DNA from 2 places in the Solibacillus sp. R5-41 genome. Region 2 is predicted to be linked to the other one. Evidence: riboswitches for the same ligand, from Rfam matches in the RefSeq annotation. Region 2 holds a riboswitch; the other holds the start of a gene.
What was found. A riboswitch is a leader RNA that binds a small molecule or an ion and turns the genes downstream of it on or off. The one in region 2 is predicted to bind thiamine pyrophosphate.
Positions count from the first base shown of each region.

Region 1: it holds a riboswitch for thiamine pyrophosphate, as region 2 does, so the genes downstream of both, tenA (thiaminase II) here and CSE16_RS17550 (YkoF family thiamine/hydroxymethylpyrimidine-binding protein) in region 2, are expected to answer to the same signal.

Region 1 is NZ_CP024123.1:774,597-778,020, forward strand. It holds gene CSE16_RS03510 (endonuclease Q family protein) at 1-846, opposite strand, end outside; TPP riboswitch at 1,115-1,214, shown strand; TPP riboswitch at 1,322-1,421, shown strand; gene tenA (thiaminase II) at 1,486-2,169, shown strand; gene thiM (hydroxyethylthiazole kinase) at 2,156-2,911, shown strand; gene thiD (bifunctional hydroxymethylpyrimidine kinase/phosphomethylpyrimidine kinase) at 2,908-3,424, shown strand, end outside.
Region 2 is NZ_CP024123.1:3,543,529-3,546,952, reverse strand. It holds gene CSE16_RS17560 (ABC transporter ATP-binding protein) at 1-846, opposite strand, end outside; gene CSE16_RS17555 (ECF transporter S component) at 839-1,420, opposite strand; gene CSE16_RS17550 (YkoF family thiamine/hydroxymethylpyrimidine-binding protein) at 1,422-2,003, opposite strand; TPP riboswitch at 2,083-2,188, opposite strand; partial or broken gene thrS (threonine--tRNA ligase) at 2,804-3,424, shown strand, end outside.

The DNA of each region.
Region 1 (3,424 bases), 1.5 Mb from region 2:
ACAGAGTTTCGCCTCATCCTGTACATGACTGCCACATTTAGCGCAAACAGTTTGATGATATTTTCCGAGTAAAGGATGTAACCCATAATTAGCGCTTATAGAGCGATTATCAATATTGTGCAATGCTTTTAACAACTCAACGAAATTTGCATCTGCTAAATATAGTTTTTGATATTCTCGCGCCATTTTACCAAGGGAGTGAGCGTCAGAATTGGTGACAAATGTATAATGTTTAAGTTCTTTTATTTTACTGACCATCTCGGTATCGGAACTAAGACCAAGTTCAACCGCATCAATCATTGCCGGATCAAATACTTCCGTTAAGCTTTGTCGCACCCCTTTCCCATATAAGCTTTTAAAAGGTGTAAACACATGTGCGGGGATGAACAAACCACCGAGTGCAGCTACTTGTTGCTGCAATGTTTTTGCATCACAATAAATACGCTGCGAGCTGAGATGTATATTTTTTACATGTTGACTCATCCAATCTGAAAAAGCCTTCATAACCGTAATTGTTGGGAAGTATGCTAACACATGAATCGGACCATGACAATTCGTATCGTAAATTTCAATTTCAGTGCCTAAAATAAGTGTTGTATTTTCATACCGCAGTCCACCGTCAGCAAGTGGTACAAGAGAACCTTGTGCTATCAATTGCGCCATTTCCTCTAATACGCCCGGTGAATGACAGTCGATAATTCCAATTAAATCGAGCCCCTTTTGTGAGCTGGCTGTTTGTAAAATATTCGTCAATGTTAATGTTTTACTACCCGTAATTTTTACTGCGCGTCCATTCAATGTGCGACCAATGTGAATATGCAAATCCGCATAATAGTTTTTTAACAAATTAACTTATCGCCACCTTTCTAAATTTAAGGATGTGTCAATAAACTTTAGTTATACGATGGAAGAATTCCTGTTTTTTTAGTTATTCTAAATGAGGATTTCCAGACCTGAAATTTGACAATTTCACAATTACCATTCCCATACCTGCACGAATTTATATGGCTATCCGTCTGCCCAATTAAATATTGGAATTGTATTGCGCATTGTCAGAAGTTGAAAAAATTCTATTGATAATGCAATGGAAAGAATGGTAGCATAAAGGTAATTAAAATATTTGCAGGGGGACGCGTATGCGTTGAGAAGGTTGAAACCTGACCCTTGGAACCTGTTCAGTTAATACTGGCGTAGGGAGCAAAGTACATAGCGATTAACACATTTCGCATTTTTTTTGTACATGAGCTCTCCTTTAAGGGGAGTTTTTTGTTTTTTTCGTGTTGGCCCAAAGCTCAGGAGTAATTGTTTTTCCAAGAAAATATTTTATTAGCGGGGGGACGCATCGGCGTTGAGAAGGTTAAAACCTGACCCTTAGAACCTGTTCAGTTAATACTGGCGTAGGGAGCAATGAGTAGGACGCTTCTTTGCTATACGCATTTAGGAGCGTTTTTTTTGTTCTTAAGCCTAACACAAGGAGGAAGAAAGATGACATTTTGTGATGAGGTAAGAAAAGAAACGGATTTATACTGGGAAGGAAGCTTTGAGCATCCATTTGTGAAAGGGCTTGTTGATGGCACGCTACCAATTGAAAAATTTAAATATTATATGATGCAAGACGCGTATTATTTAAAGCATTACACAAAAGTGCTAGCGATTGCAGCTTCGAAAGCGGAGCATAATGACGACATTTCGTATTATCTTGATATGGCACAATCTATTAACGAAGGAGAGCTTGAATTACACCGAACTGTGTTTGCAGAACTTGCTGTATCCGTAGAGGAGCTAAAAGCGTTCGAGCCTGCCCCAGCTGCTTATAATTATGTGAGCCACATGTATAATGCTGCACATAATGGAGATGTTGCAGAGGCTTTTGCAGCGATGTTCCCATGTCCGTGGTTATATCAGGAAATCGGTGAAAAATATAAAGATGCAAAACCGGGCGTTAAGCTATATGAGGATTGGATTGCGATGTATAGTGCAGACGATTTTAAAGCGACAATTGAAAAACAAAAAGCGATAATGGACCGCTATGTCAAGGAACAGCCTGAAAAAAGCGCCATTTTCAAAGCACATTTCGTGAAAAGCTGTTATTACGAATGGAAGTTTTGGGAAATGCCTTGGACATTAGAAAACTGGGAAAATGAGGTTGCTCAATATGACTATGTATAATATTCATAAAAAGAAACCGCTCGTCCACTGTATAACGAATTATGTTGTCGCAAATTTTACAGCGAATGGCTTGCTAGCAATAGGGGCATCTCCTGTCATGGCAGATGATAAGGATGAAGTGGCGGAAATGGTCGCAATGGCAGATGCATTGTTAATTAATATCGGGACAATAAATTCATGGACATTTGAGGCGATGTTGATTGCAGGAAAAAAAGCGAATGAATTAAATGTTCCGACTTTACTTGATCCTGTAGGGGTTGGTGCAACCGAATTCCGAAAAAAAATCGTTCAGCAATTGCTTGAGCAAATCCGTTTTGACGCAATCCGTTGTAATGTAGGGGAACTTGCCGCAATTGCTGGTGTGCAGTGGGAATCCAAAGGTGTCGACAGTGGAGAAGGAGACATGGATACTGTTGAAGTTGCAAAGCAAGTAGCAAAAAAATGGAATACAACGGTTATTGTAACGGGAAAAACAGACATTGTAACGGATGGTCATGTAGTGGAGCAAATTGCTGGTGGCGATGTACGGATGACTCAAATTACTGGTTCAGGCTGTTTATTGAGTGCCATTTGTAGTGCAGCACTATCTGTTGAAGGGGATAAAATAACAAATTTACAGCAAGTTTTACAGCAATATAAACAAATAGCGGCAGAGGCTAGTGGTGAAGCGCAATATATGGGATCGGTACAAGTGAGCGTATTAAATGGCCTTGAAAAATATTCATTGAGGGAACAGCTATGAATATTGTGATGACGATTGCAGGCTCGGATAGTAGTGGTGGGGCAGGTATACAGGCAGATTTAAAAACCTTTCAGGAGCTTGGTGTATACGGGACGACTGTTATTACTGCTTTAACTGCACAAAATACAATAGGAGTCTCTAATATTTTTCCCACGCCGCCTGGTTTTATTCAAGCTCAAATGGAGGCTGTATTTGCAGATTTGCCTGTAACCGCTCTAAAAACGGGGATGTTATTTTCAGCTGACATTATTGAAACGGTTGCGGAAGTTTTACAGAAAATGGACGTACAGCTTGTCGTTGATCCAGTTATGATTGCAAAGGGCGGGGCTAGTTTATTACAGCGGGAAGCGGTCGAAGCACTCAAAACAAAGTTATTACCTTTAGCAACTGTGCTGACACCTAATATTCCAGAGGCAGAAGTCATTACAGGAATGACGATTACAACTCCAACTGATATACAAGTGGCAGCACAGCAAATTTTACGACAAGGTGTGCAATGCGTTGTAATGAAGG
Region 2 (3,424 bases):
ACACAATGATTTTAATAAAGTAGACTTTCCACTACCATTAGGACCAGCCAAAACTGTTATTTCACCACGATTTAAAGTGAAAGAAACTTCTTGGAGAAACGGTTTCGCACTTATGCTACTGGCAAGGAAAGTAACATCTTCTTGCATGGAGCTATTCCGTTTTTGTAAAGGGGTAGCATCCTCAGTTTTATTTAATGGGATGTTTCGTTCAAAAAAATCCCCCCATAGATCTAATTGATGCTCAATGGCAACAATCGTAATTTTTCGTTTTAACTGTAGCTGATCCAACCATTCCACATATTTTAGGGCAGTGTAAGGGTCTAAGTGAGCAATCGGTTCGTCTAACAACAAAATTTCAGGCTCCATAATGAGTGCACATGCAGTAGCAATTCGCTGTTTTTGGCCACCTGAAAGCTTTTGAATAATTGCGTGACGAAACCCACTTAAGCCCGTCAATTCCAACACCTCGTGAATACGACCATCCATGTCTTCACGTGGTATATGCAAGTTTTCTAATGTAAATGCAAGTTCTTCCTCTACCGTTTGCATGCAAAACTGAGCATCGGGATCTTGAAAAACAGTTGCTATCCGGCGATTTATTTCTCCAGGGATATAAGAGAAACTGTCTTTCCCGAACAGCTCTAATGACCCAGTTAAGATGCCATCACAATTATCAGGGTAAAGTCTATTACATAAATACAGTAAGGTTGTTTTACCACAGCCGCTTGGACCTGTAATGACAACACGCTCTCCGCGACGAATGGACAACGAAAGATTCTCGAGTATTGGCTGTTCTTCGTCGGGATAAGAGAAAGTTACATTGTTAAAGCAGATAACATTAGGCATGTGATTCACCTTTTTTCGAGCGTGAAATGGCATATCCGCGGAGTGAACCCGTAGCGAGTAATCCGTCTGATAAAGCTTTTCCACCGACACCGGCAATTAGAGCACCACTTAATATGCGAAGTCCTAACATTAATGCTACGTAACCTGTGCTGTACACGGCAAAGCCCCCTAAAAAGTATCCATATACAAAGCTGAAAACGGCTGAGCCAACACCAGCTAACATTAATACCCACAAGTCAAAGCGTTTGTAGCGTGTTGCGGCAAAAACTGCTTCTGCTCCCAATCCTTGAATAAGACCTGTAAGAATTAAACGCGGACCAATGGCATTGCCCAATAAAACCTCTATTGTTGCTGCGATTGTTTCAGAAATGACTGCTGCGCCAGGTTTACGAATAATATACATGCAAATAATCGATACGATAAACCAAATGCCGAAGATCCATTCATACGCAATAGGACCAATAAACCCTGCCCAAATATTTCCTGCATGTAGAAATAGTAAATAGACAATACCAAACACAACAGAAAATAAAGACATAAGTACAATCTCTTTTAGCTTCCAAGATTTCAACATATTAAAGACCTCCGTGAGAAGGACTATTAATACTCATTGAAACCGTCATAACAAGATGTTTATGTTTTTCCGATCGTGCATGTGTGAAAGATTCTTCGTAAAATTCAAATACATCGTGTATGTCTCCGTGAATACCACTTGCATAATGCATCGACTCATTGTAAACACCATGCGTTTTTGCACGGTCTATTTCACTATAAATAACATTCATATAATCAGGATTATTCATCGGATAAAGAGCAAATTGAGAGGAAACATATTGTTTCGTCGTATCTGTATTTGCTACTTCATCTCCTTTATCCAAAAATACATCTCCTGCAGTGTCACCTGGACAACCAACTGAAAAAGTACCAGATAATGCAATATGCTCTCCCGTTTTAGCAGCATGTAAAGTGATGGCTTTTGCCACATTAAATACATGCACCTGTTTTCCACGAATAACAGTAGATACGTCATCCGTATGCATCCACACATTTGATGTATCTGTTTCTAGAAGAGCACCTTTAATTACCGAAATAAAATCATTGGTCATTGGATGAAGAGAAAAACGAAATCCAACGATAGGGCTTAAACCGCATTGCATATTAAAAACCTCCCGAAAAATTTTCATAAAAAAAGACCACATCCGTGAAGATGCAGCCACTTATCCAAAATGAAAAAATCGGAAAGTCACCGCACTTCCTCACGCAGGTATTATCCTGATCGAGTTATAAGGGATCGGAGCAAAAGCTCGCATCTCAGCCAAAGTGGGCACCCCTAGTGCAGAAAACGGTATGTAGTTTTTTTAATGTGCCATCAGTATAACCTACCAATATTATCATTGTAAATGAAGTTTTATTATTTCATACTTTCGTCCATGGTTGATATATTTAAGTATTGGGAGTTAACAAAGAATATCGTGCGTGTTGTGTTTTGCATAGAGTGCACAAATAATATTCCATTCATATGGGGATTTTACGAGATATGTGGGCACTATTGTAAGGCAATTTATGAAACAAGTAAATCCAATCATAGCAACGATTGTAGAATGTATTTTCTGTAAATTCTTGAAAATGGGTTATTGACAATATTTTAGGTGTAGGTTAGATTAAATACTAATTTCAATTTAAAAAGCAATGATAAGGATATGAATCGTTTTAGTGAAGATCAAAAGAGAGGGAAATCACCGGCTGAAAGTTTCCTGATTGGATGAATCGATTTACTCCCTTGGAGCTGTGCTAGGAAACTAGTGACGTGTACAGGCGTTATCTGTATCAATGAGCTACTGATGCAACAGTACAGTAGGAATTTGGGTGGAACCACGGGTATTCAAACACATACTCGTCCCTTTGTGGACGAATATGTGTTTTTTTTATTTACCAAAAAAAGAAAAGGAGTGGTAGTATGTCAAATCAAGAAGTAACGATTCAATTTCCGAATGGCGAACGAAAACGTTTTGCTAAAGGTGTTACGCTAACCGAAATCGCCAAGTCGATTAGTCCTAGCTTAGCGAAAAAATCAATTGTAGGTAGTGTAAATACGACGGCAACCGATTTGACACGACCAATTCTAGTGGATGCTGAAATTTCTCTGTATGATGCTGCGTCAAAAGAAGGCTTAGAGGTACTTCGTCATTCAACAGCGCACTTGTTAGCACAAGCGGTGAAGCGTTTATATCCAAATGCAAAATTTGGTGTTGGTCCAGTAATTGAAAACGGGTTTTATTATGATATTGAAATGACTCATACGTTAGTGCCAGAAGATTTAGGTGTAATTGAACGCGAAATGAAAAAGATTGTAAGCGAGAACTTCCAAGTTGTTCGCAAGGAAGTAACGAGAGAAGAAGCGAGTCAAATTTTTGTGCATGACTATTTAAAGCTTGAGCTACTAGAAGCAATTCCTGCAGAAGAACGCGTAACGGTTTATGAGCAAGGAGAATTTATCGATTTATGTAGAGGACCACATGTGCCATCCACAAATAAATTGCAGCACTTCAAACTGATGAATATTTCAGGTGCGTACTGG